DNA from 4 places in the Salicibibacter cibarius genome. Region 4 is predicted to be linked to each of the others. Evidence: riboswitches for the same ligand, from Rfam matches in the RefSeq annotation. Region 4 holds a riboswitch; each other region holds the start of a gene.

Region 1 (8,119 bases), 120 kb from region 4:
ATCCGAGAACTTGGCCTTCCGGAGGTGGATGTCAATCGCAACGGCGGGGCGATTGCTTTGGGCCACCCGCTAGGAGCCACAGGCGCGCGTATTACCACCTCGCTTCTTTACGAAATGAAACGAAAAGATGAACGGTTTGGCATCGCGACCTTGTGCGTCGGCGGTGGTCAGGGCATGGCTTTAATGCTTGAAAGGGATAAGGGGTGAGTGTGTTGCAGCAAATTAGTGTCGTGGGAGCCGGAACGATGGGCAGAGGCATCGCTTATACGGCTGCTTTGAGCGGCTTCCGGGTAAAAATCTATGATATCGATGAAGCCAACCTTGAACAGGGACGGGGAGCGATTGAGGAATTATTGCAAAAAAGTACAGATAGAGGCTTTATTGATGGCGATCAGGCGGAAGTAGCGAAGCGACAAATAGTTTATGAAAATAATCTGCGGGAAGCTGTGTGCGAGGCAGACGTCGTTATTGAAGCAGTGTTGGAAGAAATCCCGTTAAAGGTGAAGATTTTCCGGCAGCTTGATGAGCATTGCCCGAACCATACCGTTTTGGCGACAAATACATCAACGCTCAGCCCGACCGAGATCGGCGCGGCGACGCATCGCCCGGAGAAAGTAATTGCCATGCATTTTTTCAATCCGGTTCACAAAATGAAGCTGATAGAGATGATCAAGGGATTGGATACTTCCGAAGAAACGGTACGGATTGTGCAAGATCTCGGGGAAAAAATGAACAAGGAAACGGTGGAAGTCAATGAATTTCCGGGGTTTGTGACGAGCCGCATGAACTGTCTGATCGGAAACGAGGCAATGAACATGTACATGGAAGGTGTCGCCTCAGCCGAAGATATCGACAAAGCGCTTAAACTCGGTTTGAACCACCCGATGGGGCCGCTTGAATTGGCAGACCTCGTTGGCCTCGATAGCCGCCTACGTAACATGAACTATTTGTATGAAACGCTCGGCGAAAAATACCGCCCTTGTCCGCTCCTCATCAAATATGTGAAAGCCGGAAAATTAGGCCGTAAATCCGGGGAAGGGTTTTATAAATACCATTGAATTATCTAGATGACTCCATTGCAGAGAATATTTTGATATGAAGGAAAAATAAGGATATAGTACAACTTTGGATGGATGATTGGAAAAAGGTCATACGAACCTTTTTCTAATCGTCTAGTCTCCGTTGACGACTGCTAGATGGATTACTCACGATAACATTTATTAGAATATAATGATGGTTAGGTAAATTATTATTGTTTATGTATACTGAACCATAATCATAAATCATGTTCAGTATTCCTTCAGTAGTATTGTCAACTTCTCATCATTTCTGGGGTGGAGCAAACATTTCTACCCTTTAGACGACCATCTGCTAAAACAGGTGGGTTTGGGCATAAATGTCCCACTTTTTAGACTGAAATCTGCTGGCAGTCTTATGGTCAAGCATATGCCTTTTGACTGGAGCTCAATCATCAATTCTGAATATATCGTTCCTCTTCTCATTGGTTTGTTTTCGATGTGATTTCTAATGTTTTCTTCCGTGACATTTCCTGCTGTTGCACAAAAATAACCTCTTACCCATAAATACTGATCCGCTATACTAGCAAGGCATTATCCTTTCCTCTTTGCTACTACGGACTCATGCGGCAATTCTAAATCCTCCATCCAATCCAATTTCGGTTTTAACCAATATGGTTGGTCTTCTTTGATAGCTGTTCTCGTCCCTTTCCCACTAACTTACAAGGTGGCGCGTCACATTTTCCCTTGTAAACAGTTTTAAAGTCTTTTGGCCTCCAAGTTTGCTAGCCACTCTAACTTTCTGTGTAGATTTAATCCGCAGTTACTTTTACTTCCAAGCAGAACGTGCTTTGTTTGTGATCTTCTCCCATATTGAATATACTAGTCATCCGAACCGGTCAATTGATGACAGAAGATTTTCATTTCATTAGATTCTCGGCCTTGACGGCTGCTCCGAGTTAGACCACACTTCTATAACTTAAAGTGCATTAAATGCATTAAATGCATTTACTATTATCATTATGTAAGGGCTGCCGAAAATTTTTCCCTCAAAACCTGTAATATCGGAGAAGTTAAAAGGATAAAAGAAAAAACCGAGGAAAGGCAAAAACCTTTCGCACGGTTTTAAACAAGCGGCCCGGCATTTCGGATGTTTTCCGGGACATGTGTAAATCGTTCAAAATTGCGGTGGAATTTCGCGGCCAGCTCTTTTGCTTTTCGCTCGTACTCTTCCAGGTCATTCCATGTTTCACGTTGTTGTAAAACGTTGTCGGGAACACCCGGGCAGCGAGTGGGAACATGGAGGCCGAAAATAGGATCCATAACGGATTCTACCTGATTTAGTTCTCCCTCAAGCGCCGCTTGCACCATTGCTCTCGTGTACGCCAAATCGATGCGCTCGCTCGTTCCATAGCTCCCGCCGGTCCATCCGGTGTTGATAAGGAAAACGTTGGCGTCATGTGTATCGATTTTTTCGCCAAGCATTTCTGCGTATACAGATGCGTGACGTGGCAAAAACGGTGCGCCAAAGCAACTGGAGAATGTGGCTTCCGGTTCGGTAATGCCCCGTTCCGTACCCGCGAGCTTACTCGTGTAACCACTCAGAAAATGGTACATTGCTTGCTCTTTCGTCAATTTGCTGATTGGAGGGAGCACGCCGAATGCGTCAGCCGTAAGGAAAATGATCGTGTTCGGATGGCCTGCTTTTCCCTGCGGAAGCATATTGTCGATGTGCTCAATCGGGTAAGCAGCGCGTGTGTTTTCTGTGTAATACGTGTCATCATAATCCGGCATACGCGTGTCTTCGTCCACGACGACGTTCTCCAAGACCGCTCCAAAACGGATGGCATGGTAGATGTCCGGTTCTTTTTCCTCGGAGAGCTTGATGGTCTTTGCATAACAGCCTCCTTCAATGTTAAAAATACCGTTTTCGGACCAGCCGTGTTCGTCATCTCCGATCAGAAAGCGATTGGGATCAGCGGAAAGCGTTGTTTTCCCTGTTCCTGATAAACCGAAAAATAGGGCGACATCCCCTTCTTTTCCGGTATTGGCCGAGCAATGCATCGGCATCACTTCCCGTGCAGGCAAAAGATAATTCATCACGGAAAAAATTGATTTTTTCATTTCGCCGGCATATTCCGTACCGCCTATGAGAATCACTTTTTCTTCAAAAGAAATAAGAACGAATGCTTCAGACCGGGTTCCATCTACGTTTGGATCTGCTTTGAATCCGGGGGCGGAGACGATGGTGAAGCTATCCTCTGCAGCGGGATCTTCACCGATTTCCGGACGAATAAACAATTGACGGGCAAATAAATTGTGCCACGCATATTCATTAACAACTTTGAGCGGCAAACGATAACTTTGATCTTTTCCGGCATAGCCGTGGGTAACAAAAATCGCTTCTTGTTGCCCAAGATAATGAAGCACCTTGCGATAAAGCGCAGAAAACACGTCACGGTCAATCGGCGCATTTACCGGTCCCCAGTCGATGTCTTCGTGGATCGAAGGTTCATCGACGATAAATTTATCTTTAGGAGAGCGGCCGGTATATGCCCCCGTCGTCGCCGCAAAAGCACCGGCTTTCGTGAGAATGCCCTCATCGCGTGCAAGTGCCCTTTCCACTAATCTAGGCTCGGGAAGATCGAATTCGGCCTGTCTTTGGTTTAAAAGATGATCTAAGGCTGATACAAATGAAACGGTACTCATAATCGGCAAAATCCTTTCTGTGCTAAGCTGAGGGCATGTAATTAAGATTAGATGCAATTAGTATAACACATTTTATCATATAGTCTATACTATTTTTATGTAAAAAATTTGTGTCTGCGAATGAAATGTTACTTGGGAATTTGAAAATCAATCAGACGAGGTTGTCACGTGTGTGTGGAGCACTTTCTCGGAGTTCGAAATCCTGTTTCGTCGTTCGTTTCGGTCACCATGAATCGTGTATGGTGCTGTGCCCGAACACGTATGACACAATGTTTTTCGATCGCCATGCCCCGTTTATGAAGCCCTACACAGATGAACATGTACCTTTCGGTCTCCATAGTGTTTCCGATGACGATCAAATTCACGCATTCTTTGGCACACCTTAATGAAGGTCTCGTCTACAAGCACTGTGTCGATGAGCCGGAGACGCAAAAATATCTATTCCCTCATTTTGGGGATTACATCTCGCTTCCGAGCCCTTTCGAAATAGCGCTATCTTCGTTTGGTGGGGACATTCTGGTCACAAGTAATCCCCCAAACGGATGCCGGGCTACGCTGAGAGGAACAAGTGAACCAAAGTAATCCCTCAAACGGAAGTCAAGCTACGCTGAGAGGAACAAGTGAACCAAAGTAATCCCTCAAACGGATGCCGGGCTACGCTGAGAGGAACAAGTGAACCAAAGTAATCCCTCAAACGGAAGTCAAGCTACGCTGAGAGGAACAAGTGAACCAAAGTAATCCCTCAAACGGATGCCGGGCTACACTGAGAGGAACAAGTGAACCAAAGTAATCCCTCAAACGGAGGTCAAGCTATGCTGAGAGGAACAAGTGAATCAAAGTTTGGGGATGACTAAGTGGAAAGACGAAGCTTATTTCGATTAATAAATTGTTGTACTTTGAGTTTATCCTGACAGCTTAATCCCATATCTTTATTTCTCGACATGACTGTGTTAAAATCATATGGAAATAATGATTGCGACTTTGATGCGGCTGGTATTAAGGTACGCTCTTATCAAGAGTAGGTGGAGGGACAGGCCCTTGGAAGCCCAGCAACCATCCCCGGCGGGGAAAGGTGCCAACCTGGCAAAGCGATCACTGCTTTGCAAGATAAGAGGCGAAAAAGGTGATGAACGATGACCCCTTTTCCCTCGGGAATCAGGGGTTTTTTTAAATCCATCCACTACACATATAGAACAGATCATCGAAGGAGGAGGCACGATGGAAGCGAATGGACGCAGACTTTTTACGTCTGAATCAGTTACGGAAGGCCATCCGGATAAAATTTGTGACCAGATTTCCGATCGGATTCTGGATGAAATATTAAAAAAAGACCCAAATGCCCGCGTTGCTTGTGAGACGGTGGCAAATACAGGAATGATCCTGGTGACAGGGGAGATTACGACGACGACCTATGTCGATATTTCCAAGGTTACTAGGGATACGTTGAAAGATATCGGTTATACACGTGCAAAATTCGGACTTGATGCCGACACGTGTGCAGTGATGACCGCAATTGATGAACAATCGCCCGATATTGCCCAAGGGGTTAACACTGCTTTGGAATCTCGGGAAGGCAAAATGTCCGAGGAAGAAATTGAGGCAATCGGTGCCGGAGACCAAGGCTTAATGTTTGGTTATGCCGATGATGAAACCGAAGAGTATATGCCATTACCGATTTTTTTGGCGCACCAATTGGCCCGGCGTCTGTCAAAAGTGCGAAAAGACGGGACGATTCCTTTTTTGCGTCCGGATGGAAAGACGCAGGTAACAATTGAATACGATGAAGGGAACCGGCCGCTGCGTGTCGATACGATCGTTATTTCCGCACAGCATCAATCGGAAGTGACGATGGCGAAGCTTGAAAAAGAAATAATGGCCAACGTTATCTTGGAAGTGGTTCCGGAGCATTTGATTGACGAAGCAACCAATATTTTTATTAATCCGACCGGCCGATTTGTGATTGGCGGTCCGCAAGGAGATGCAGGGCTTACTGGCAGGAAAATCATCGTAGATACGTATGGCGGCATCGCGCGCCATGGCGGAGGTGCTTTTTCCGGGAAAGACGCGACAAAAGTGGATCGCTCTGCTTCCTATGCAGCCAGGTATGTCGCGAAAAATATTGTTGCCGCCGGACTTGCAAAAAAATGTGAAGTGCAAATTGCTTACGCGATCGGCGTCGCCCGCCCGGTTTCCATTTCCATTGATACGTTTGGAACCGGTAAAGTGAAAGAGAGCATTCTTTTGCAACTCGTGGAGAAACATTTTGATCTTCGTCCGGCCGGTATCATTCATATGCTAGGTTTGCGGCGTCCAATATATGGTAAGACCGCTGCTTACGGCCATTTTGGACGAACGGATGTTGATCTTCCTTGGGAGCGTACCGATAAAGCCGCGTTGCTTAAAGAAGATGCTTTTGTGGCGGAAGCGAAATAAGCGAAAAAATACCGTTGAGAACGTTTCGTTCCAACGGTGTTTTTTGGCTATTAACACTATCAGAAAAGACTTTGACTTTCGCCATCCTTGGCGATAAGTCAAGTTTTTCTAAAAGGCCCAGTCCCCGTTTCGGAAAACGGGCTCTTGTGTGCCGTCTTTATGAATGCCGTCGATGTCCATATCCGCATCTCCGACCATAAAATCAACATGGGTGATGCTTGTATTTAGGCCCTTTTCCTCCAATTCTTCTTTTTCCATGTCCTTGCCGCCTTCAATGTTGAACGCGTAGGCACTCCCTAAAGCGAGATGATTGGAGGCATTCTCATCGAACAGCGTGTTAAAGAAAATAATGTTTGTGTCTGAAATGGGGGAACGGTGTGGGACAAGGGCAACTTCTCCGATATAAGAAGCACCGTCATCGCCTTCCAGCAATCGTTGCAACGTTTCTTCGCCTTCTTTTGCTTCAAAATCGATCACTTTCCCGTTTTCAAACGTTAACGTAAAGTCGCTGATCAAGGTTCCCCCATAGTTGAGTGGTTTTTTACTGGAAACTTTTCCGTTTACGCCTTTTTTCTTAGCGGCAGTAAAAACTTCTTCGGTCGGGATGTTGGCGACGAAGTTTACGCCTGCTTTGCTGACGCTTCCACCGGACGCCCAGAGGTGCGTTTCAGGGAGTTCAATCGTCAAATCGGTTCCTTCCGCTGTATAGTGCAGAGCGTGGAAATGTTTAGTGTTTAGGGCTTCCATTTTTTCGTCCAACGTTTTCAGATGCTCCTGCCAAGCAGTAACAGCGTCGGGTTCGTTCACCCGGGTTGCGTCAAATATCGCTTGCCAGAGTTTGGAGACGGCCTCTTCCCCTTCAGCTTCCGGAAATACTCTTTCTGCCCATTTTACGGAAGGCACGGCAACGATGGACCAACTCACTTTGTCCGATTGAATGTAGCTCCGAAACCCTTCCATCGCTTTCCCGCTCGTTTTATTGGCAGTAGAAACTCTTTCAGGGTCAATCCCTTTCAGCAAGTCGGGATCACCGCCGGTAATGGTTAAAAAAGCGGCGTTATTTTCCGCTTCCTCTTCCATTGCCCGCGCGTGCCAGTCCGGAAATTCGGAAAACGCTTCTTCGGGAGCAAGCTCAAATTTTAAGCGTGTAAGTTCTTCATCGCTCCAATCGACACGAACGTGTTTTGCGCCTGCTTCGTATGCTTTTTTCGCCACGATGCGAACGAAATCAGCGGCAAACAATGGCGAACGTATGAAGAGTGTTTGCCCTTTTTGAATGTTAACGCCGACGTTTAAAGCGATATCTGCATAGCTTTCGATTTGCTCTTGGAATGTCGTCATCTGTTACCCTCTTTTCTATGTATTTTTTTACGTTTGCCTTGATGCTTTTGCATAGGTTTTCCCGCGCGCTACGTATGCTTCGCGCACACGTTTCATTTCCTCGAGATCATCCTCATTTAGGTCACGAACGACTCGTGCCGGGCTTCCCATCGCGAGTGTGCGCGGCGGGATTTTCGTTCCGGGTGTGACGAGTGCGCCTGCGGCGACAAACGCTTCTTCACCAACTTCGGCACCATCGAGCACTGTTGCTTTCATGCCGATCAATGCTTTTTGCCGGATCGTGCATCCGTGTAACACAACTTGATGCCCGGCGGAAACATCATCTTCAATAGTTAAAGGTTGTGCAGGACTTTGATGAAGCATGCATTGATCCTGTATATTGACGCGATCGCCAATAACGGTTGGGGCGACATCGCCCCGAATCACCGTGTGAAACCATATGCTGCTGTCACTCCCAATCGATACATCGCCGGTGACGACAACACCATCGGCGATATAACAGCTTTTTGCAATTTCGGGGAGTCTATCATCATACGGATAGATGATCATTATGCTTGCCTCCTTTGCTATGTGTGAGAAGGGTTTCCCCCTTCAGTTGATTATATCAGAAATGGAAAATA
Region 2 (8,119 bases), 1.6 Mb from region 4:
CCGGGGTCATTTTCAAATGCATTTATCGTTTCTTCGATCTGATCCGCTTGCGCTTGCGACAACCCTTCTTCTTCGTGGTATACAACAATGACCTCTGTGCCGGTAAATGCGCCGTCAGAGGCAACCATATCTTCGTATTGTTGCGTCGGGTATTCACTCGGGATTTCAATTTGCCCTTCCTCACTGACGATTTGATTTAAATCAGGGGAAAGCAAGAGCAATATAAACGTAGCGATGATCCATATGATTGGATAAAATATGATTCTTTTTTTACCGTTGATGGCATTGATCATCGTGAGCACCTCTTTGATCGCGTGAACTAGCTTTGTTTGATTATATAATAGATTCGAAACGATGAAAGTCTCAATTTTTAGATTCCCAAAGATGATTGACTTCTAACATGAAATAAACAGCGGTATAAAAATATGGTAGAATGAAAGCATTAAGGATGAAAATGGAGGAGTATTATCGTTTATGAACTGGAAGTTTTGGGAAAAGGAAAAAGAACATCCGCTTAACGCTGATATGAATCAATTAAAACAACAATCCGAGCAAATGCAAGAACAAATCGCAAATATCGAAAATCAAGTACAGAAACTGACAAGACTACAATACAAAACGGGAAAAAACACGGAAGAACAACTCAACACGCTTTCGGAAACGATGGAAAGAACGAAGCAAGCATCCGGCGAATCCGACAAAGAAATCATTCCGCAACTGATACGGCAAATTGATGACATGGATATGGTGAGCGCTCAGCTAAAGAATGATCCGAATTGGCAAGCACTCATTCAAAAATGGAGCGAGAGGCTATTACATACACTCGCCGATCTCGGGGTTAAAGAAAGTATTCATCATGGAGACATGTTTGATCCGAAACGGACAGAGGCAATCGAGGCTGTTCTCCCTCCCGAACCGCAAGCTCGTCCTTACCAAATTGTGCACATCCACCAACGAGGATTTTATGATAAAGACGGAACGATCATACGAAAAGCACAGGTGACAACTGTAAAGGAGGACGCAGAAAATGGCTAAACAAGGACAAGATCAATCGTTTCGCCCAATCATCGGCATTGATTTAGGGACGACCAATACCGCGGCGGCCTATGTTCAGAAAGGGCATCCGAAAATGATGGAAATGGCTGATGACCAGTACATGATCCCTTCTGTTGTGCTTAAAGAATCCAATGGGAAAATCGTCGTTGGAGATGAAGCCCGCAGTGCACTCGTTGCGATGCCGGCCCGTACGATTGCCTCCATCAAGCGAAATATGGGAGAGGATGTGGATATTTCTCTCGGCAAAGAAATGTACACCCCCGAAGAGATTTCAGCCTTCATATTAAAAGAAATCAAACGCGTGGCAGATGAGCAGCTTGGCGAAGGCGAAAAAGAAGCGGTCATTACCGTTCCCGCCTATTTCACCGACCAACAACGGCAGGCAACAAAAAAAGCGGGAGAATTAGCGGGTTTTGTCGTCGAACGTATCATTAATGAACCGACGGCTGCTGCTCTTGCTTACGGCGCACAGAACTTGGAAGACGACAATAGTGTGCTCGTTTATGATCTCGGTGGAGGTACGTTTGATGTTTCGATTGTGGAGATGATGAGTGGCATTCTTGAAGTGAAAGCCTCGGCAGGTAACCATCAACTGGGCGGGGAGGATTTTGATTGGCTAATCGTTGATTGGTTGGCGGAAAAAGTAAAAAAAGAACACCAGGTCGATCCGCGCGAAGATGTGCGCGCCAAGGCTCGATTGAAAGAAGAAGCGGAAAGGCTCAAAATCGAACTTTCTTCCAAGGAATCAGTAGAGGTTTCTATTCCGGTCGTCACAGTCAAAGCGGACATGCCTGTCGGTTTGGATACGGTGCTGACACGGGCACAATTTGAAGAAATGATTAAGCCACTGCTCGCGGAAACGAAAGAAAAAATGAACCAAGTCTTAAACGATGCCGGAATGAAAGTGGATGCTATTAATGATGCGTTGCTCGTGGGTGGGTCTACGAAGACCCCTTATGTTCAGCAACTTGTCAGAGACTTTTTAGGCCAAGACCCGCGCCGCGCCGTTGATCCTGATGAAGCTGTCGCTCAAGGCGCGGCTGTACAGGCGGGCATAAAAGCCGGTTCTCTCGGGAGCGGACTTATTGTTACCGATGTGGCTCCTTTTTCAATGGGGATCGCCGTGCTGGATGAACGCCGCGGTCGTGAAAAACCGGGTGCCTTTAAAGCGATTATCCCTCGCAATACAACAATCCCCGTGACACGGACCGAACAATTTACAACATCGTTTAACTTCCAAACAACAGTCTCGATTGAAATCTATCAAGGGGAAGAACGATGGGTGCGAGATAACTATTTTCTTAATGACTTCCTGCTCGAGGGGTTGCCGCCGAACGTTGCCGGTGCGGAAGGGGTTGGCGTCACGTTTCGTTACAATTTAAACGGTATTTTGGAAGTCACTGCCAAAAGTATAACGACCGGGAAAGAAATGACGATTACCGTTGAAGACGCGCTGGATCGAAATTCAGACACGGCATTTCAAGACAGCCTTGCCAAGGTGGAATCCGCTTATGGATCTGACGAGGACGTCGATGACATTTTCGATGAGGAAGAAGAGGGAGGAGCATCTTCCGACCTAAGCAAAGAGGCAGGACAGTACAAATCACAGTTGGTAGAGGAATTGGGAAATCGAGAAGGTGACGTTAAAAAAGAGATTGAACAGACGATCGCGGAGTTGGAAACGGCGCTGTCAAAAGAAGATTCGACGTTGTTGCACGATGCAATCGAGCGGGCAATCGATCTTTCCGTTGATTTAGAACTGTAAGGGGGGATGAGTGTGGCTCAAGCGAAACAGGAAAGTTTGTACAAACGGTTGGGAACAAACGCAAACATTAGCCAACGCCGGATTAAAGAGAAATACATTAATGCTGTAAAACAACACCCGCCTGAGACAGACCCTAACCGTTTTGAAGAAATTCGGGAAGCTTATGAGACGCTAAAAGATCCGGTCAAACGCAAGCAATATGATATCTCCCGAAAATACGGCGGGCAAATCGATAAAATGTTCGAAGAGGCGAGAGACCACTTTCAGAGAGGCAATGAGAAAAAGGCGGAGGAAATGTATGAGCAAATCACAGCCATCAATCCGGGTAACTTGCATGCGCAATCGGATTTGATGCGTATTCTAGTTAATCGGGGGGATGTGCAAGCGGCTCGGCAAATCTTTGATCAAGCCCTTAACAATACTCGGCTAGAGAATTATAATCTTTCCCTCGGGAATCTATATTCCCTTTACGCACGTATTTTAATCGACCATGATCATATGGAAACTGCCTTTGATCTTTTCGAAGAAGGCTGGGAAAAGGCTTTGGATCGAACATCACAGAGGGTCATTGCTGAAGGATTATCGATCCTTTGTGTCATTTTGGAAAAATTTGAACGTGCGATAGAGGTGGCTGAGCAAGCATTGCCCCTAGACGGCGAGGAAACGTTTGATGATTGGCCGGTTTATGCGCAATGGTTGCGTGCCATTGGCAACGCCCATCATTGGTCGCTTCTTGGAAAAGCAAAATCACGCTTTCTGAAGTTCATCGATGTTATTGAGGAGAAGGAAGAGAAAGAAGAGCTGCTGAATAGTGTAATGGATGAGTATGACAAAGCCTTTGATCATCAATACTACCGGGTAGCCGAAGTGTTTTTAGCATTGGCGCAAAGAATCGATCCCGCGAATCCGGATATAAAAGAAGATATCAAAGAGATAAAGAAATTGGTTCACCTCGAAAAGCAGATGGATCGTTTGTCCCGTGATGAAAAGATTTATCCGATGGTCATTATTCATGCAGAGAAGCTCTATAGCAATGTTAATGATGATTTAGACGCTGCAATGACACCTTTGCCACCGATCCCCAAGGATTTTGAAGAAGCCGAAGACTGGTATGCGGCAGGGATTCTAAAATTAAAAAAGCAATACCCTGCCGTGTACAATTATTTTAAGTCCAGATGGGACGAGTTATTTGCCGAAACCACCAAGCATTTTAACCGGGAAAGAAAAAGGGCGCTTAAAAAACTGAAGTTGTGAAAAGCAAGGCTTAGGTTATTTTTCTTAAAAACGGAGGAGTACAATGGCTAATACACACGTTTGGCGGGAGGTCTTGGCGGTATTGGAACGAAACCTTTCAAAGCCGGCTTTTCAAACATGGTTGCAGGGTACGACGTTGGAGATCACGAATCATGTGTGGACGATTATGGCAGCGAATGAGTTTGCGGCAGATTGGTTGGAAGACCGTTACGGGAAAGTGATATCCGAGGCAATCCAGGCTGTACACGGAGAGAAGCCAACAATACAATTCAGTTATGATGAACGGAAAGAGGAAGCGCGGGTGGGCGCTGTCGGCACGAACGAGCGACAAGTCACGGAAGGTCGCCTTCAATATATGGAAGAAGAAATGATGGCTATGAGAAAACAAATCCATCGCTTAGAAACAGAGCTAGCTGCTATCAAAAACAGTTAATGGAGAAGGAATAAACGATGAATCTGGGAATTTTGGAACAAATGCCAACCCCAAAAGGTAAGACAGCAGAAGATATCGTCGAAGAGACGCTTTCCTTCGGCCAATACGCGGAGCAACTTGGATACGAACGTTTTTGGTTTGCCGAACATCACGCGACGAAGGGGATGGCATCTAGTTCTCCGGAAATTATGATGGCGGCTTTGGCGAGCCGTACGACGCGTTTGCACGTGGGTAGCGGCGGTATTTTGCTTCCGCAATATAGCGCTTATAAAGTCGCCTCCCAACTCCTGCAATTGCAAGCACTTTTCCCGGGAAGGATTGAAGCGGGCGTGGGACGCTCACCCGGAGGTGGCGAACGGGTTCGATCTGCGCTCGCCGATGGGAAAGAGAATCAGTTAAATGCGTATCCGGAAAAATTGGAAGCTCTCGCTGGATATGTCCGTGGCCAATCGCCACAGGGCGTACGAGCAACACCGAGAACGGAGGCAGCGCCACCAGTTTATTCTCTTGGTCTCGGGGAAAATAGTGCAGAAATCGCCGCCCGTCTCGGTATAGGTTATGTGTACGGGCATTTTATCGATCCCTCGCGCGGAGAAGCAGCCCACGAGGTTTACCGGCAACAATTCACACTTGGCAGCTTGACTGCCCCGCACGCGTTAACCGCTGTTTTCGTCATTTGCGGAGAATCAGACGCACATGCAGAAAAACTAGCCACGAGCCAGGATATGTGGTTGTTGCGAACGGAAAAAGGGTTGGATAGCCGTGTGCCGACCGTAGAAGAGGCGAAAGCGGCTAAAAAAACGGAACGGGATCAACAAAAAATCAGGGAAAATCGCAGGCGTATGATCATTGGCGGTCCGGACACGGTACGGGAACAATTAAGCTATCTTACGGAGCGCTATCACAATGACAAATGGCTGATTCTGACGAATATTCACGACGTCAACGAGAAGCGTCGGTCGTTCGAACGGATCATCTCTCTTTTTTGATCTATGCAAATGACATAGAACCTGATAGACTATTATTCAGAGTTAAATAATTGGTTTTTCTTATAAAGAGAAGCAGAGGGACTGGCCCGCTGACGCTTCAGCAACCCCACGATGGTGGAAGGTGCTAATGCCAGGAAGATAAGAGGATCGCGGCTATAGCCCTCTTTTCTTCGGAAGAGAGGGTTTATTTTTATTAAAGGAGTTTTGGGAAAGATGGCAGAATTGACAGCAAAGCACGCGCCATATCGTGCAGACCATGTAGGGAGCATTCTACGGACTGAGCGTTTGAAGCAAGCGAGGGAAGATCGTGTAGCCGGCGCGATTACGGCTGAACAATTGCGCGAGGTCGAGGATGAAGAAATTTACGCGATTGTGGAAAAACAAAAAGAAGCGGGGCTTACGGCTATTACGGATGGGGAATTCCGCCGCGCCTGGTGGCATCTCGATTTCCTCGAAGGGCTTGACGGGGTGGAAGGATACGAAGCGGAACATGGCTATAAATTTAAAGGTGTGGAAACGAAGCCTTGGCTCGTACGAATCATCGGAGAGCTTGATTTTCCGGAAGATCATCCATTCCTCGAACATTTTCGCTACTTAAAAAGCATCGTCGGCGAAGATCACGTGGCCAAACAAACGATTCCGAGTCCAAGCATGCTTTACGCGGATCATCATTTTGTATCCGGTGTTTATGAGGATCGCGAACGTTTTCGCAAAGATCTCGCGGCCGCATACAAAAAAGCTGTTCATGCTTTTTACGATGCCGGGTGTCGTTACTTGCAATTCGATGATGTTGGTTGGGCGATTCTTATTCCGACCGAAGATGACACGGAAGAGCAAAAACAAGACAAACGAAATAAGCAACAGTGGTATAAAGAGATTATTAATGAGGCGCTTTCGGATCGCCCGGATGATTTAACGGTGACAATGCACATTTGCCGTGGGAATTTCCGTTCCACTTGGTCCATGAGTGGGGCTTATGATCCGGTTGCAAAGACGGTTTTCCAGGAAGTTGAAGTCGATGGTCTTTTTCTGGAATACGATGATGAGCGCTCCGGTTCGTTTGAAGCTTTGCAATATGTAAATCGTGATGACTTAAAAATTGTGCTCGGCATCGTAACATCAAAAACAGGTGAACTTGAAGATAAAGAGGCGTTGAAAAGCCGTATTCGTGAAGCTGAAAAGTATGTACCGCTTGAACAGTTGGCGATCAGTCCCCAATGTGGCTTTGCTTCCACAGAAGAAGGGAATGTTTTATCGGAAGAAGCGCAATGGGCAAAACTGCGCCATATTAAAGAAGTTGCGGACGAGGTTTGGGAAGAGAGCTAAATGGTGGACGAGTAGGGTTGATTTTCTAAAAGAGGATCAGCCTTTTTTCAGACAAATAAAAGAAAACAGCGAGGCTGTCCGATCAGAGGGCTATATCGGACAGTTTCGCTAGATAAAGGTATGGACGTGTCCGGGGAGGAACAAGAGAAGCCAAGTAATCCCTCAACCGGAGGTCGAATTGCTCCGAGAGGAACAAGAGAAGCCAAGTAATCCCTCAGCCGGGTGTCGAGCTGCTCCGAGAGGAACAAGAGAAGCCAAGTAATCCCTCAACCGAATGTCGAGCTGCTCCGAGTGGGACAAGAGAAGCCAAGTAATCCCTCAACCGAATGTCGAGCTGCTCCGAGAGGAACAAGAGAAGCCAAGTAATCCCTCAGCCGGATGTCGAGCTGCTCCGAGTGGGACAAAAAGAATCGTTTTACTGGGAGATGTAAAATCAACGATGTCACTGTGTCATGTCCGGTTTTTTTCTATGCATCGTCGCTTGTTCATAAGCAAAAGCAATCTGAAATAATGTTTCTTCTGAAAACGCCTGTCCCGTAAACGTAATCCCGAAGGGTCGTCCATTTTCATGGTAACCGGCAGGAATGGCGATGGACGGCAGTCCGGCGCGGGCAGCAACATCATAACTACTCGAACTTGGAAAAAGGATAGCATCCAAGTTTTGATTGAATAAAACATTTTCCAGGCTTTGCGGGTCGTCCAAGCCTTCGTCACGGAGTTTCTGAGTGAGATAGCTCACGTTTGATAAACTGTTTTCGACCGACGTTCGAACTCTAAGACGATCATAGCCATATTTATGCAAGTGGGCATGATCCTCATAGGATTGCAAAAACTCGTCAAAGGAACGAAAACCCGTGGAAGGATACGCTCTGGCAAAAAAATTGTTTAGGGAATGTCGGCATTCATAGCTGACAACAGCATCACTATCCCCGCGGTTAATCGCTGGGATCGATACTGGGTCAACCAACGTCACCCCAAGATCTTTTAATGTGACAATCGTTTCTTCATAAAGGGTAAGGTCAATTTGATCGCTCATGCCCGGTTGATAGTCGCGAAAAATACCGATCCGTTTGCCTTGCACACCGTCCTTGCGAAGACCTTCTACATAATTTGGTATCATAAACGGTTGTGTTTTTGTCTCTTCGTCTTGAGGATCCTTGCCCGCGATCGTTTCTAAAAGACGTGCGGCATCCGTCACTGTTTGCGTCATCGGCCCGGCAGTATCTTGTGCATAGGACAAAGGGATGGTTCCCGTGCGGCTGACAAGCCCGATGGTCGGCCTGACCGTCACAAGAG
Region 3 (8,119 bases), 1.8 Mb from region 4:
GAACGGGCATTGACATTCATTGTTGATGCATCTTACAACCATGATGTGAATATGCATGAAGCTGCCCAAATGATCGGCATTCAAAAATTGGCGGTCGCAAGCTGTTTGCGCGGATGGGTATAAAGTGAAACTTCCATTAGGGGGCGGTTTTTCCCTCTGATAAGGAGGTCGGCTAAAACCGTCATGTCCTGTGACAACGCCGACACTAGCACATTCTGTGCGTCGCAATCGGGTGTGCCAGGGGTCGGTACCCGGATAACAGAAATCAGAAGCCAGAGGTCGGATGCATGATATCGAAAAAGTATATAGAGTTTCTATGAAATTGACTTTCATCCGATTTCCGGCTTCCGATGTCTGGATGTATAGGTCCACCCGGTTTTGGAAAGCGTTAAAGTTGGAGGAATAGCAGTTGATACAAGAGAAAATTCTAATCATTGGCGCCGGTCCATGTGGACTGGCGGCCGCGATCGCTTGCAAGGAAAAAGGATATGATCCCCTTATCATTGAAAAAGGAAATATCGTTTCCGCCATTTATCACTATCCGACGCATCAAACCTTTTTCAGCACTGCCAATAAACTGGAAATCGGGGATGTTCCTTTTATTACGGTAGACCGTAAACCTAGGCGGAGCGAGGCACTCGCTTACTACCGAGAAGTCGTCGAACGAAAACAATTGCGTATCCACACGTATGAAACCGTAGAAAATGTTCGCAAAACGGAGGACGGGACGTTTGTGGCGGAAACAACAGCTAAAGGGGAAAATAAAGCCTATCAAGCCGACTATGTTATTATGGCGACAGGCTATTATGATCATCCGAATGAACTTGGCTGTGAAGGGGAGAACCTCCCCCATGTGTATCATTATTTTAAAGAATCCCACCCTTTCCATGGACAAAATGTTGTCGTGATCGGAGGGAAAAATTCAGCGGTTGATGCTACATTGGAGCTGGAAAAAGCAGGTGCAAACGTCACCGTTCTATATCGGGGAGAGACATATTCATCAAGCATTAAGCCGTGGATTTTGCCTGAATTCGAAGGGCTTGTCCGAAAAGAAAGCATACGGATGGTATTCGGTGCAACGATTACCCGGATAACCGAGACGAGCGTTTATTTTGAAAAAGATGGCTGGGAAAATGAACTGGATGCCGATTTCGTGTTCGCGATGATCGGTTATCACCCTGATCATCCGTTTTTAACAGCTGCCGGTGTGGGAATTGACAGAGATACGGGAAGACCCGTTTATGAACCGGAAAGCTTCGAAACAGATGTCCCTGGTCTTTTTGTCGCCGGTGTGTTGGCAGCCGGCAATAATGCGAATGAGATTTTTATTGAAACGGGAAGATTTCACGGTTATCGGATTGCGGCGGCAATTGCAAACGCCGAAAATGTAAAGCGGACGTAAGGGGATTCAAGCGATGAAAAAGATTGCATTGATCACGACCGGGGGGACGATCGCGAGCAAAAAAACAGACGGAGGACGCTTGCGTGCCGGAGAAAAAAGCGGTGAAGAGCTCGTCGATATGTGTGACGTCCCTTTTGAGTTGGAGATTGTTTCGTTGTTTAACAAACCGTCCATCCATCTCGGGTATGAAGATTTATGGCAATTAAAGGCATATATTGAAGATTTGTTGCGACAAGAAGGAATCGATGGTGCGGTCGTTACTTCCGGGACGGATACGTTGGAAGAAGTCGCCTATTTTCTCGATTTGACGGTGGAGAACGAAAAACCTCTTGTCGTTACAGGTTCCATGCGAGGACCGGACCAAGTGGGCAGCGATGCGTTTGTTAATTTGCGAAATGCCATGATAGCCGCTGCCGACGAACATACTGCCCAGCTCGGTTCGGTTGTCGTTTTTAATGATCATATTTTTTCTGCGAAATATGTACAAAAAACGCATGCTTCTAATGTACAAGGGTTTCATGCACCTGGATACGGATACTTTGGCTTGATTGACAATGACCGCGTCAATCTTTATCAAAGGCCGCTTTATCGCGATATTTATATACCGAAAACAAAGATAGGATACTCCGGGTCTCAGGTTGAAATTATTAAAGCCCATTTAGGTTCGTCGCCATCATTGCTACGGCTTTTGCTGGAAACGGGGGCGACGCATGGGATCGTCCTTGAAGGGTTAGGAAGAGGACAAGTTCCGCCGGCTTTTATGCCGGTGATCGCGAATGCCCGGGTCCCGATTGTGATTACGACGAGCGCAAATGAAGGCGAGGTCTATCCAGCATATGAATATGAAGGAAGCACGTACGATCTGATGAATCATGGGGTTATTTTAGGGAAGGATTATAGTAGCCGAAAAGCAAAGATAAAGCTGCATGTGCTTTTGGAAACCGGTGTTACGGACCTCCAGGAAGCGTTCAACAAGTGAAACTCCATCCCGGTGTGAAGGAGGGAAGCGGCAGTGACGACGGATACAAGGTACCGCATCGTAATCCGTTGCCAGGATTGCGGCGAGAAATACATCTTGCGAGGCCGCCAAAAAGGGAACGGGCAATATGAGACAGGGTTTAAGCGGTGCGTATGCGGCAATGAAGATGATTTTGTCGTAGAAGCATCTCCGGAGTAACCCTCCCCTACTAAAGCTACATCCGCGCCTCTTGAACAAAAAAGTTAGCGCCGCATTCCCCTTCAAAATCTACGATTTAGCGGGGGTTAGGCGCTAAGGTCTTGTTCTTAAAATTATTTCGAAAGAGGGGAAGTAACTATCTGATGACCAAGTGTAGAATTAGACTTTACATAAAAGATAACGTAGAATAAAAAGCAAACAAATGTTTCTGATGTATATGACCTTGGAAAACTATCGGAAGGAGGGTTTGGTGATGAATAGAGTTAGAACTTTGTCACACAAGATTACAAACCATTCACGCATCTTCGATGCAACACTAGATATCTACAACGACGCACTGGCTTTTATAATCGAAGTCATAGAAAAAGGATTCGATACTCTTGGTGAGATGACGACGAAGTCTATCACTGTTGCGGTGGAAAAACTCATTCATACGACTAAATCAAACCCTTCTCCGAAGTGCCGGGCGTTTAATGTTCGGTTTTATAAGTTTCCTTCGTATTTCCGAAGAGAAGGCAATCGCTCTTTCTGAAGGGAGAAATTTTAAAAAGAGTCCTCCGAGGTTGCAATTAAAACAGAAGGCGTTTCCGGTGTTTTATCGAGGAAATATGTTTGAGAGAACATCAGAGACACGGCCCAAATCAAAATATTTCATAACAATGATTGGGTATGGATTGATATCGCATTTAAGGAACAAGACCTATATAAACGTGGGGTTTGGGATTTGGAGAGAAAACAATCCTACACTTGTTAAGGTCGGGAAGAAGTATTTCCTTAACTTCAGCTATCAATCAAAAGTGGCATTAAATAAAACCAAAATTATTGACCAAAAAGTATGCGCAGTAGACTTAGGGATTAACAACTCTGCAGTTTGTTCCGTCATGGATGTAAACGGCACTGTCTTGGCTCGGGAGTTTATTAACCAGCTAAAAGAAAAAAGACCGGTTATATACGTTGACGAACAAACTACGTAAAGCACAACGGACGTCTGGTTGGATTGTAGCGCCGAATTTTTGGAGAAAAATCAATGGGGTTCAAAAACACATCGTGAATGATACGTCGCAGAAAATAGTGACATTTGCAAGTGAAAACAATTGCGATGTCATTGTATTCGAATTCCTGGACAAAATGAAGACGGTGAAAGGGTATTGGGGCGCGAAAAAACTTCGTTTTAAGCTCCGTTACTGGCGAAAGAAAGGGATTCTCAAAACAAGGTAACGGAGATGGCGCACTATCTTAGTATGCGCATATTAAGAGTGAATGCTCGTAATACGAGTAAATTGGCATTTGATGGTTCCGGAAAAGTGGAACGCAATGGCAAAAAAGACCTTGCCACGTTTACAACAGGCAAAGTCTATCATGCCGATTTATCGGGGTCATATAATATCGGCGCACGATATTTTGTTCGTGGCATTCAAAAAACCATTTCTGAAAAGCGATGGTTGTCCCTTCAGGCAAAAGTTCCTGGTTTGGCAAAAAGGACATATACAACCTTATCTTCATTAATTAGCCTTACGAAAGCATTAGAGTCGCCGAAGGTGGCTTAACCGCTTTTGTTTGTGCCGTATTTAAGATAAGGGATGCTCCATCAAAATCTTTGATTTAGTTGAAGAGGTTCACACATGACGGAAATTCCTGTACAATAATGAGACAGTAAAATAATAATAATGTTCTTATCAAGAGAGACGGAGGGAAAGGTCCAAAGATGTCTCAGCAACCAGCTCCCCGGAGTCAGGTGCTACTTCCTTCGGAACGGTGGTTCCGGGCGATAAGAAGATGCATTCATCGGTGGCAATGCTTTCTTCTTATTCGATACACAAGAAGAGGGCATTTTTTATTTTTTCTAAACTTACATGTGCAGTAGCTGGGAAAGGAGAAGGGATGATGGAGAGGACATATACGAAGGAGACAAAGCTTGTGCAATCAGGCAACCGCAGAGATGAACGTACCGGTGCCGTCAATGCGCCGATTTACATGAGCACGGCTTTTGAGCATACGGGTGTCGGTGAATCAACAGGCTATGATTATGCCCGTACCGGAAACCCTACGCGTGAGGTGCTTGAAGAGGCGATCGCCGAATTGGAAGGGGGAAGGCATGGCTTTGCCTGCAGTTCCGGTATGGCGGCGATTCAAGCTGTGCTCAGTTTGTTTTCTCAAGGAGACGAAATCATCGCTTCCATGGATTTGTATGGCGGCACATACCGATTGTTTCGCCAATACTGGCCGCAATGGGGGGTCGACGTTCATTATGTTGACCCGCGAGACTTGCAATCCGTTGAGCAAATGATTGAAAAGAATACGAAAGCGTTGTTTATTGAAACGCCGACAAATCCTCTAATGCAGGAAGCGGATTTAGATGCACTCAGTCAAATAGCCGAGGAACATAATTTGCTCATGATTGTTGACAACACGTTTTACACCCCGTTATTGCAAAGGCCTATTGAATTTGGCGCGGATATTGTGATTCATAGCGCCACTAAATATTTGGGCGGCCATAATGATATCGTGGCAGGGCTCGTCGTTACTGATGATGAAGCGTTAGGGGAGCGTCTTTTCAATATTCAAAATGGGATTGGGATGACACTCGGAGCTTTTGACTCCTGGCTGCTACTTCGCGGAATGAAAACGCTGGCGCTAAGAATGGAAAAACATCAACAAAATGCCCGCGCGGTTTGTGAAATGTTAAAAAAACATCCGCTTATCACGGAAGTCCTCTATACGGGCAAAGGAGGAATGCTTTCGTTTAAAGTTCAGGACGAGAAGCTCGTCGACCCATTGCTTCGCCATTTGCGGCTCGTCACATTTGCCGAAAGTCTGGGCGGCGTCGAAAGTTTAATGACGTATCCGAGTGTTCAAACCCACGCGGATATTCCCGAAAACGTTCGGATTAAAAACGGCGTGACGAATGAATTAATGCGTTTATCTTGCGGCATTGAAAATCACGAAGATATCATTGCCGATATTGAATGGGCCCTACAGGAAGCTGGACGCGCGATCCAAGTATAGCCATGGCGAAAAGAGAGAGAGGGATGAAGGTGAAGTTTCTGGAAAAATTGAAAGATGAGATTTTAATCGGAGATGGGGCGATCGGTACTTTGTTGTACAACCGGGGGTATAGCGGTTCGATCGAAGATGCCAATCGCCGCGCAGAAGATATGGTTGTATCCGCACATCAAGAATATATTGAAGCGGGCGCAAATGTTATTCAATCGAACACGTATGCAGCTAATCAGCTTAAATTGGATAATTATGGATTGGGACAGGAAGCAGCTCGAATTAATACCCTGGGAGTGCGCCTGGCAAAAGAGGCGGCGAACGGCAAGAAAGAAGTATATGTAGCAGGGACCATCGGCGGGATTCGTGATGGAAGAGCAAGTTCTTTCACCAATCAAGACATAAAGAAAGCGACCCAATCACAAGCTGAAGCGCTTATGGCCGAGGATCCAGATGTCATCCTTTTGGAGACGTACTATGATCTACACGAACTTATTCAAGCGGTGCGGATCATTAAACGGTTATCGCCGGACATGCCGGTGATCGGGAACGTTTCATTAGGAGATGTGGGTGTTTTGCACGGAGGGATTCCCATCAATGATGCTCTCTTGCGCTTGTTGAATGAAGGTGCGGACGTTGTTGGGATTAATTGCCGGATGGGTCCTGCCCAAACGATTGCATCATTGGAAGAAGTTTCCGTTCCGGAAGGGACGTATCTCTCCGCCTATCCGAATGCGAGCTTGCCAGGCATTCAAGATGGCCGTCTCGTTTACCAGTCAAACCCGGATTATTTTAAAAACCAAGCAGAGGAGTTTCGGAATCAAGGGGTGCGCTTACTGGGCGGTTGCTGTGGCACAACGCCGGAACATATCCGTTCCTTTAAGGATAAATTGCAACACCAAGCTCCTATTGTAAAGGCGCGTGCGAAAGGGTCAACGGTGCGCGAACAAGCTTCGGCGGAAGTCGGAAATACCATTCAACTGGATAAAGAGGATCCTTCCATTATCGTGGAACTTGATCCGCCCAAGTCACTGACGAAAATCGATACATTTATACAAGGGGCGAAGGCGCTCCACGAAGCAGGGGCCGATGCGGTTACGCTCGCGGATAATTCCTTGGCCACTTCACGTATCGATAACCTTGCCGCGTCCACGTTAATCAAGCAACAGGCAGGCGCTCATCCTTTGCTACATATTGCCTGCCGGGATCGGAATTTAATCGGCATGCAATCGCACTTGCTTGGATTACATGCTTTGGGAATCAGAGATGTGCTCGCGGTAACCGGCGACCCGACGAAGGTGGGGGATTTTCCGGGAGCCACGTCAGTATATGACCTTACCTCTTTTGACCTCATCCGGTTAATTAAGTCCATGAATGAAGGTTTCAGCCAATCCGGGCGCCCGTTAGGGTTACAAACGCAGTTTACCGTCGGTGCCGCTTTCAACCCAAATGTAAGTTCCATGGAAAAAGCCGTGAAACGGTTGGAGAAAAAAATCGTGGCCGGTGCTGATTTCGTAATGACCCAGCCGATCTACGATGTAGAAACTTTGCAACGTCTGAAAGAAGCGACTGCCCATTTGGATATTCCTATTTACATTGGCATTATGCCTTTAATCAACGAGCGAAATGCTGAATTCTTGCACAATGAAGTCCCGGGCATTCAACTTACGGAGCAGGTGCGGGAGCGAATGGCTGCTTGCAGGGGAGACGTCCAAAGAGGAGAAGAAGAAGGGTTGGCAATCGCAAAAGAATTGCAAGTCGCCAGTCTTGACTTGTTTGGCCGTCTATACTTAATTACCCCGTTTCTGCGCTATCACATCACGGCTCGGCTCACCAGTGATGTCAGGTCCGGATCTGCGCAAAAGATACGTTTTTGACTCAAATATGATAGATGGAAATGGGAAAAGTGTTAGCTGCGTGCAGGAAGTGAGGACAAAACGATAGGTAAAGCGAGTAACAATGTCCTCACCATCCCTCAAACCGAAGGCTTCCCACTCATAGAGGGTCGGGAATCCTATTGCCGTCCCTCAGAGTTTGGGATTACGCGCCACTCCACGCAAAAGCTACCAATCCGCTTTTTCTTATGTTCCACTTTAAGAATGTTTAACTTTGTTAAAGGGGTAAAGTATAAGTAAAAGTAAGGCTTCCGCTATAAGGACTTGGCGGAAGCCAAGTTTTTCTAATGTTTTAAACGGATAAGCCGTTTTTAGACGATATGAAGGCGTCTTCCATTCTAATTTCAGCGAACGTAGTTACGTTCTGATTTCGATAATCACATCAAATCGTAAATAGGTGTTTTCGGAAAGAATTCCCAAACAGCGCCACCAGTGCCAGCGCTCTTACCAACGTCATATCCGCAATTGTTCCCGCCCCCATGATTGCCCTTTTCCTAAAACCTAACAACGTTCTGATTCACTTGTCTGCCTTAATGGCAGACTTTTTCTTTTGCACGTATAAATTCCGGTTTTTCTCGAAAAATAAAGGCAATGAAAGTAAGTTTAAGTGAAAAGAAGGAGGTAAGGCAAATGGAAGGGAGCGTCCGCTAC
Region 4 (8,119 bases):
AGTCGCGATGGCCGTTGATCCGCTGAATGTCCCGGGTATTCTTTCCGAAAAGAAAGAAGGGGAGTCATGGGAAGGGCTGCCTGCCGGCACTGTTATGGGCCATATCCATTTACACGTCGCGGATCTGCAAGAGACGATGATATTTTACACCGAAGGGCTTGGTTTTGACGTCGTTTCCAAACTGGGAGATCAAGCCCTTTTCATCTCCAGTGGCCACTACCATCACCATATTGGCTTGAATACTTGGGCTGGTGTTGGCGCGCCCGCGCCACCGGATCATAGTTCCGGCTTGAAATTTTTTACAATAAATTTGCCGAATGAAGCAACGAGGGAACGCGTCGTGGCGAATGTTGAGAAGACCGGTGTCACTGTGGCAAAAGAAAACGGCGTTTTTGTCACGATGGATCCTTCCGGGAATCGTATTCACTTAAAGGTTTGAATGCTCCCGCTCTTGAACAACATCATTCCCCTTCAAAATCTACGATTTAGTGGGGGTTAGGCGCTCTTTTTTAGTTTCTTGTTCGTAATAAAAAAGATTTCTAAAAAGACTAGATTTAGGAACAAACGTTTGATATAATGAATTTATCGTATAAAGCAACGCCCAACAAGAGGCATGGACTTTATATTCGCTCTTTGATAATTGGATATATGAGGTTGTGTCGAAAAAAGCGTTCGACATGTAAAATATCCGGCGTTTAAAATCCTTGTTAGAAATAACGAGGTTCGCATTATAGACAAAAGTTTCTATGCTGCGAATAAGGACATTTCGGAACTTGTCTTCATTCATTAGCTTAAATCTGGCGTAGGTCTTCTCGAAGGGAATGACAATGCGAGATATTGAGCTGTATTTAAGATAAGGGATGCTCCATCAAAATCTTTGATTTAGGTGGAGAGGTTCAAACCGTCTGACATCTTTATCAGCCGAAAACGCATCGATATCAGCGGAATTTTGCAATATATCAGCCAAAACAAACGGTTTATCAGCCATTTAGAAAAATTCACTCCGGGTCCACGCGAATGAGGAACATTGTTAGCAACGGATAAATGAATGCCGGGATCAAGCCCAGATAAAAGGTGAACAGCGGTTCTGATAGTAAATTATTGGAAAAGCCATAAACAAGCATAGCAAGTGAAAAACTTACCGTCACATAAAATATCAACCGACTCAAGTTAACCAGTGCTTTGTCAAGCTCATTTTCCCGATAACAGTGGGGGCAAATGAGCTTGGTGTCTTTAAATCGTTTTTTGGCCCGTGTTCGATATGGAATTTTTTCCTCGCAATAATTGCAATATAAACCGGCCACACACGCTCACCCCTGTGATTCAAAAGAATTGTCAAATAGCCGCGCGGTCACATCTCGAATTAACCCGGGCAGCACCTGGAAGCTAAATGGTTTATAAAGACGCTCGCTCCATTGATGGGCGTCTTTGCCATAGACGCCCATGTTGAGCGCGGGGATGTTCAGTTTGCGTATTTCATCGACGGGGATTCCATAATCCTCGTCCCAACGCGGGAAGTTATCAATAAGTGCCGCTAGCTCGTCGTCGCTTTCATGGATAGCGAGGTAGCTACTGTCGGAGATAAAAGGAAAAAATCGACGTATTCGATAGTTTTCGCCGCTTGCTTTTGCAGATGCGTCGAGTGTATCGCTGAGCGCTTCCAATACGCGTGCATGATGTTGATTGCCTTCTTCCAAGTGATTATGAGGGAGAAACGGCGGTGCGAAGAAAAGAACCACCCTTGGTTTCCGCGCCGGATCCAGTGCTTGCAAAGCTTCCGCGATCTTGAAAAAGCGCTCGCGGACATCGAGATGCGCGAACGTTTGCGATGTCTGTTCCATTACATCAGTAACCGGCGCGTTCATCGCCCGCAAATATTTTTTAAAATCATGGAATGTAATGACTTCGATCGACCAATCGAGTGTTTTCGGCTCGCGACCCATCCGTTTCATATAATCGAGATAGCGTCCTTCATACGCAACCCTTACCATTTCTGCCGAAGTTCTTGCGATGTGTAATAATTCAACAGTTGCTTCATCTACGTTGCGTTCATATAGGCAAAAATTAAAATACATGTAAGCGCTCGTTGCCGTTTGTACGTCGTACGTTTGCTTGTTATCACGTTGATACAAGCACGTTGGCGGTAAAATAAATTCATCGTCAAGGTGCTCAGTGATCCGGATATTATTATGAAGCTCGAGATTGAGTTGAGAAGCGAGTGATGTCGGATTCAATCCCGTCAGCGTATCACCGACGTGGCTTTCTTTACCGGCGATATAAAAACAAGGCAGGATTTTTCCACACGCGCCCGTGTACATGTAACGTGTATTATCCCCCTCATATTCTGGGGCGATATAATCGTCGTTGATGGCAGCGATGTAGCGGAGCCCTTTTTCTGTTTGTAGATGTCGAAGCTCTGTAACGGCTGCCGTCATGCCCGCGTGCTCGCTTTCTTCGTCAGCGCTGATGAGCAGGAGTATATTGCCGTATGGACGCTCGTCTTCCGCGTATCGAAGCAGGTTTACGAGATGAACGGCAATTCCGCTTTTCATGTCCGTCGCGCCTCGCCCGAACAACCACTCGCCGGATGCGGCATCTTCCCGTATTTCTGTATTATTTGTTTCTTCGGAAAAATAGGCGAGCAATGCCTTCGGATCGAATGCTTGCGCACTTAAAGAGCCGTAATCTTCAATGCCCACCGTGTCATAATGGGCGTGATAAATAATCGTATCTTTTGCATGCGCCGTCCCCGGCAAAAAAGCGAAAACATTTCTGCGTTCATCATTTGGAATCGTTTGTAGCCAGACGTGTTCCGGGTGTTTTTGGAAGTATGGGAACGAACGAATAAGCTTATGTATATAATTGGGTATTTCGATTTCCCCCATGCCTCCGTTCGTGCTATCCATGGAGACGAGCGTCGTCGTTAACCATTCGGCCTGTGCCTCTTCACGCAAAGATGATAGCTGCTCGTACATCGTGCAAAACTCCTCTCGATGACTTTTCTACATCTTATTGTAACGTGGCAATTTTGATAATAATAGTTTTTCGTGTGGTGCCAAATAAAGGAGGCGCGCCAGAAATTCGTTTCCCCGACGGCGCCTTCTATTTCTTTTTCAGGAAAAACACGACCGCTGCTGCTATTATCAGTAAAGGTACCAGTACAGGGGATAAACCGATCATGACTACGACCAAACCGGAAAAAAAGGAAACCAGCACATTGATTGTATCCGTGAAAAGGCTGGTTGCTTGCCCCCATGTATTCAATGATTGTCGGTCTTGTAAGGTGGATGCAGCCATCTCTTGCATGTCAATGTTCACCGTAGAATAGGCGACGTTATTTTCCAAATAATTCATGCGCCCCTCGATTTGTTCGATTTCTTCTTGGGTGGTAGCCAGGTCATCGGAAATATCAAGGAGATCTTCCGTGTTTTCTGCCTCTTCCATAAACGTCAGTAGACGCTCTTCCACAGTTTCCTGGGATTGGAGGCGTGATTCCAAGTCAACATATTCTTCTGTGACATCATCTCCGTAAGTGGAACGTTCCAACACTTCTGTCCCCATGGCTTCCAATTCATCCAGAAATGGAGTGAAGTTTTCTTGAGGAATCCGTACGGAAAACGTCCCACTCTGATTTTCATTATCATGGTCATGGACAGTAGATTCAACGACGTAGCCGTCCATGTGTTCCACGTGCTCTTCAATTTGACGTTGGGCCTCATTGAATTCATCCACTTCAATAGCGATGTCTCCATTGTAAATAATCATTTGGTCGGACATATCAACGTCTGTTATATCTTCCGAGCCGTCGCCCGTTTCTTCATCACTCGTTGCAACCTCGCCTTCGGAATCTCCCGCGTCGTCTGCTTCTTCCACTGCAATTTCGGCTTCATCATCACTATGCGTGTCCGCTCGCTCCTGTTGAGCCGTTTCATCATCATTGCATCCCGCGGTTACGATCACTACAAGAAAAATCAATGAATAATAAAAGATTCGGCTACCGATAATGCCCCTCCCCTTTGTGTATCTTTTCTAACTTAGACGCATGGCAAGTGTTTAATGTTACAAAATATTGAACTAATGCGGGAAACCACAGTCGTTGACAGCCTGTAAAGCCGGTGCTAAAATAAATGCATTCATAGACTGCTATTCTTATCTGGAGAGGTGGAGGGACTGGCCCGATGAAGCCCGGCAACCGGTAATGGCGATTACAAAGGTGCCAATTCCTGCAAGGTGTTCATCCTTGGAAGATGAGACAGAAATGATGCGTAACCTTTCTGCTCATCGTAGGGCAAAAGGTTTATTTTTTTGATGAAAAAATACTGAACTTATCAGGATAGTAGAGATAAAAAGAAAGGAGGTTCATTCGCTGATACATCTGAATAACGTCTCGAAAACGTTTCAATTAAAAGGACAATCCATCGAAGCGGTAAAAGAGATTAATCTGGATATTGAAAAGGGAGAGGTTTTCGGAATTGTTGGTTACAGCGGTGCAGGGAAAAGCACACTCGTACGTCTCTTTAATCGACTGGAAACGCCCACGAACGGCACTTTAAAAATTGCAGATCGTGAAATGTTGCATCTATCCAATCGGGACTTGAGGGGCGCAAGACAAGAAATCAGCATGATCTTTCAACATTTTAACCTCTTGTGGTCTCGAACCGTTCGTGAAAACATTGCTTTCCCCCTTGAAGTTGCCGGTGTTTCAAAATCAAAACGCTACGAGCGTGTGGAAGAGTTGATCGAACTCGTTGGTTTAAAAGGACGGGAAGCATCTTATCCTTCGCAACTGAGCGGCGGGCAGAAACAACGGGTCGGTATCGCCCGAGCACTCGCCAATGAGCCGAAAGTGCTTTTGTGTGATGAGGCGACTTCCGCACTTGATCCGCGAACGACCGGAGCGATTCTCGATTTGCTCCACGATATTAATCAAAAATTAGGGCTCACGATTGTCATCATCACCCATGAAATGCAAGTGGTTCAAAAAATTTGTTCGCGTGTTGCTGTTATGGAGGGTGGCAGGATTGTTGAGCTAGGCAATGTATTGGATGTCTTTCGGCATCCTCAACAAGAGATTACGAAAACATTCGTGAAACAAGTCACCGACCCGGAAGATTCCAATGAAGCCATTGAAGAGCAGCTCAAGCGGGAAAAGGGTACCGTCATTCGCTTGACGTTTGTCGGGAACGATGCAGAAAAACCGGTCGTATCCGAATTGATCCGCTCGTTTGGCGTAACGGTGAATATTTTGCAAGGAAATATTGCCAAAACACAACACGGGAGTTATGGCAGTTTGTACGTTTCCATCGAAGGGGATGAAGCGCAACTGAAAGAAGCTATTCAATTTCTTCACGGCCACCGGGTGGAAGCAGAGGTGATTGCCGATGCTTGAAAACGTTGATTGGGGAAACATGCTGGAAGCCACGTGGGAGACCCTCTATATGAGTGGGATCGCGATCGTGTTTACTTTTTTCCTTGGCATTATACTCGGGCTCATTCTTTTCTTATCTTCAAAAGGACAACTTTGGGAAAATAACACTGTAAACATTGTCACTACTGGATTTGTGAATATTTTCCGTTCCGTGCCATTCATCATTTTAATTATTTTGCTCATTCCGTTTACGAATGTGGTGATGGGAACAATGCTTGGACCGAACGCTGCTTTACCAGCACTCGTGATCGGTTCCGCGGCCTTTTATGCCCGCCTAGTGGAAATCGGTTTGCGTGAGGTGGATAAAGGTGTCGTGGAGGCGGCCAGATCGATGGGCGCGAACCAAAGGCAAATCATCTTCAAAGTGTTTATTCCGGAATCGTTGCCTGCGCTCGTGTCCGGCGTTACGGTCACCGCGATATTGCTCGTCAGCTATACGGCGATGGCTGGTGTCATCGGCGCCGGTGGTTTAGGGGATCTGGCGTTTCGTGACGGTTTTCAGCGCAATAGCACGGATGTGACGATCGTTGCGACGATCATCATCTCAGTCATCGTTTTTATTATTCAAGGCATCGGGGATGTCGTCACGCGTAAAATTGATAAAAGATAACAAAAGGGGAGAATCAAATTGAATAAGTTTTATAAACTGATTGCTTTAGGAACATTGACAACCGCCCTTGTCGCCTGCGGGGCAGATGAGGAAGACGGCGATGAAGCGGAAGAAGGTGAAAACACCGAAGCCGCGGATGATGAAGAACCATCTGAATTAGTCGTTGGTGCCACAAACGTCCCTCACGCTGAAATTCTTGAGTTTGCGGAAGACCTTCTCGAAGAAGAGGGGGTTGATATGCAAATCGAAACGTTCAATGATTATGTCATTCCTAACGAAGCGTTGGATAACGGTGATTTAGATGCTAATTTTTATCAACATATCCCGTTTCTTGAAGATCACATTGACGAGTTCGGGTTTGATTTCGTTGATGTTGGCGGTGTTCATATCGAGCCGATCGGCGTATACAGCCAAGATTACGACAGTCTCGATGAATTGCCGGAAGGCGCGACCATCCTTATGAGTGATTCCGTTGCGGATCATGGCCGTGTCTTGACGATGTTCGAAGAGGAAGGCTTGATCGAATTGGCGGAAGGGGAAGGGGTCGAAGCGACGTTGGACGATATTGAAGAAAACCCCCATGACTTCGAGTTCGAGGCGCAGTATGAACCGGCTTTGTTACCGCAGGCTTATGAAAATGGGGAAGGAGACGCAGTTTTGATTAATTCCAACTTTGCCATCGACCATGACTTGTTACCCCTTGAAGATTCGATCGCATCAGAATCAGCGGATGCCGATAACCCGTATGTAAATGTCGTTGTGGTAAATAGCGAGGATGAAGACGATGAAGACATCGCCACCCTCATGGACGTTTTACAATCGCCGGAAGTTCAGGATTATATGGAAGAAGAGTATGATGGAGCAGTCGTTCCCGTTGAAGAATAATTGTTTAAAGCGCCCCCTCAAAGGAGTATCTCATTGAGGGAGGCGCTTTTTTTAAAATGTATTTTTTTCCTTTTCCTGCACATCCTAAGCGGAACGACTTTCGCAAAAGGGAGATGAGCAGATGGCACAAGGAGACTCATTCATTGAGGAAGCTTTGCAGGAATATAAAGATGGGATGAACTATTTATCGGGGCAATTGCCGAAACTTACACGAAAATTCAATGCGTTTACAGACGCGTGTTTTGCGGAAGGGGAATTAAAAGCAAAAGACAAATATCTCATTGCGCTTTCGATTAGTGTTTGTATGAACGAAGAATATTCGATCATTAACCATACGAAGAACTGTATCGATGAGGATTGTAGTGAAGAGGAAATCATGGAAGCTGTTGCGGTGGCGGTTTCTTTTCGGGGAGATGCCGCTTTAAGCCAAGCGGTCACAGTGGTGCGTGACGCCGTCGACACGTTTGACACCGGTTCTTGATACGGACAATTGATAATGAATGAGAATCAGAAAGCACGTCTGGTTGCCTATGGGTCGGACGTTTTATTTTTTTGCCATTTCAGTGGTTATCGTTTGAAACGTATCGAAAAAACCTTCATACTAGGAAAACGACAGTCTAATCATGTGTCTGGCGTCGCTTTATTTTAAAGCATTTTGCCTTAAAGAAAGGAGAGGTGATCTGACGAAGACATAGCGCTAATCCCTTGAACGAAGATTGAATTTGTTATAAACTAATAATGATGATAGATTGAGAAACATTCGCAACGGCATTCGTTGCAGTATGATAAACGGAGGTTTTAGAATGGCTGGATCAACGTTGAAAATTAAAGATTTACACGTTGAAATTGAAGGAACTGAAATCATTAAAGGTTTCGATTTAGAAATAAATGGCGGTGAAATTCATGCCATTATGGGCCCGAACGGTACGGGGAAATCAACTCTTGCTTCGGCTATCATGGGCCATCCAAGCTATGAAATCACACAGGGAAGTGTCGAACTCGATGGCGAAGACGTCCTTGAAATGGAAGTGGACGAGCGCGCGCGAGCCGGTATGTTCCTCGCCATGCAATACCCAAGTGAAGTGACAGGTGTCACAACATCCGATTTTCTACGTACATCGATTAATGCGAATCGTGAAGAAGGCGATCAAATTCCATTGATGAAATTTATTAAAAAAATGGATAAACAAATGGAA

What was found. Region 4 has a riboswitch for S-adenosylmethionine ahead of HUG15_RS19450 (methionine ABC transporter ATP-binding protein). Riboswitches for the same ligand answer to the same signal wherever they lie in the genome.
Region 1: another riboswitch for S-adenosylmethionine. It lies ahead of metK (methionine adenosyltransferase); the one in region 4 lies ahead of HUG15_RS19450 (methionine ABC transporter ATP-binding protein).
Region 2: another riboswitch for S-adenosylmethionine. It lies ahead of HUG15_RS04650 (5-methyltetrahydropteroyltriglutamate--homocysteine S-methyltransferase); the one in region 4 lies ahead of HUG15_RS19450 (methionine ABC transporter ATP-binding protein).
Region 3: another riboswitch for S-adenosylmethionine. It lies ahead of HUG15_RS10810 (methionine biosynthesis PLP-dependent protein); the one in region 4 lies ahead of HUG15_RS19450 (methionine ABC transporter ATP-binding protein).

Annotation. Positions count from the first base shown of each region.
Region 1 covers NZ_CP054705.1:3,730,710-3,738,828, reverse strand. Annotated here, with positions in the region: gene HUG15_RS18840 (thiolase family protein) at 1-207, shown strand, start outside; gene HUG15_RS18835 (3-hydroxyacyl-CoA dehydrogenase NAD-binding domain-containing protein) at 213-1,058, shown strand; gene pckA (phosphoenolpyruvate carboxykinase (ATP)) at 2,142-3,725, opposite strand; SAM riboswitch class I at 4,732-4,839, shown strand; gene metK (methionine adenosyltransferase) at 4,944-6,158, shown strand; gene HUG15_RS18820 (aminopeptidase) at 6,267-7,499, opposite strand; gene HUG15_RS18815 (gamma carbonic anhydrase) at 7,527-8,045, opposite strand.
Region 2 covers NZ_CP054705.1:907,281-915,399, forward strand. Annotated here, with positions in the region: gene HUG15_RS04620 (MMPL family transporter) at 1-293, opposite strand, end outside; gene grpE (nucleotide exchange factor GrpE) at 475-1,035, shown strand; gene HUG15_RS04630 (Hsp70 family protein) at 1,028-2,821, shown strand; gene HUG15_RS04635 (DnaJ domain-containing protein) at 2,834-4,075, shown strand; gene HUG15_RS04640 (DnaA N-terminal domain-containing protein) at 4,119-4,508, shown strand; gene HUG15_RS04645 (LLM class flavin-dependent oxidoreductase) at 4,526-5,497, shown strand; SAM riboswitch class I at 5,555-5,642, shown strand; gene HUG15_RS04650 (5-methyltetrahydropteroyltriglutamate--homocysteine S-methyltransferase) at 5,711-6,823, shown strand; gene HUG15_RS04655 (amidase family protein) at 7,266-8,119, opposite strand, start outside.
Region 3 covers NZ_CP054705.1:2,051,783-2,059,901, forward strand. Annotated here, with positions in the region: gene HUG15_RS10785 (Glu/Leu/Phe/Val family dehydrogenase) at 1-123, shown strand, start outside; gene HUG15_RS10790 (YpdA family putative bacillithiol disulfide reductase) at 410-1,402, shown strand; gene HUG15_RS10795 (asparaginase) at 1,416-2,381, shown strand; gene HUG15_RS10800 (hypothetical protein) at 2,415-2,579, shown strand; gene HUG15_RS23035 (hypothetical protein) at 2,833-3,111, shown strand; gene HUG15_RS23040 (hypothetical protein) at 3,170-3,553, shown strand; gene HUG15_RS23045 (hypothetical protein) at 3,803-4,126, shown strand; SAM riboswitch class I at 4,250-4,354, shown strand; gene HUG15_RS10810 (methionine biosynthesis PLP-dependent protein) at 4,461-5,585, shown strand; gene HUG15_RS10815 (bifunctional homocysteine S-methyltransferase/methylenetetrahydrofolate reductase) at 5,615-7,450, shown strand; gene sleB (spore cortex-lytic enzyme) at 8,099-8,119, shown strand, end outside.
Region 4 covers NZ_CP054705.1:3,855,671-3,863,789, reverse strand. Annotated here, with positions in the region: gene HUG15_RS19470 (VOC family protein) at 1-439, shown strand, start outside; gene HUG15_RS19465 (hypothetical protein) at 999-1,304, opposite strand; gene HUG15_RS19460 (M20/M25/M40 family metallo-hydrolase) at 1,311-2,975, opposite strand; gene HUG15_RS19455 (DUF4349 domain-containing protein) at 3,103-3,960, opposite strand; SAM riboswitch class I at 4,147-4,254, shown strand; gene HUG15_RS19450 (methionine ABC transporter ATP-binding protein) at 4,367-5,389, shown strand; gene HUG15_RS19445 (methionine ABC transporter permease) at 5,382-6,038, shown strand; gene HUG15_RS19440 (MetQ/NlpA family ABC transporter substrate-binding protein) at 6,057-6,923, shown strand; gene HUG15_RS19435 (carboxymuconolactone decarboxylase family protein) at 7,045-7,404, shown strand; gene sufC (Fe-S cluster assembly ATPase SufC) at 7,727-8,119, shown strand, end outside.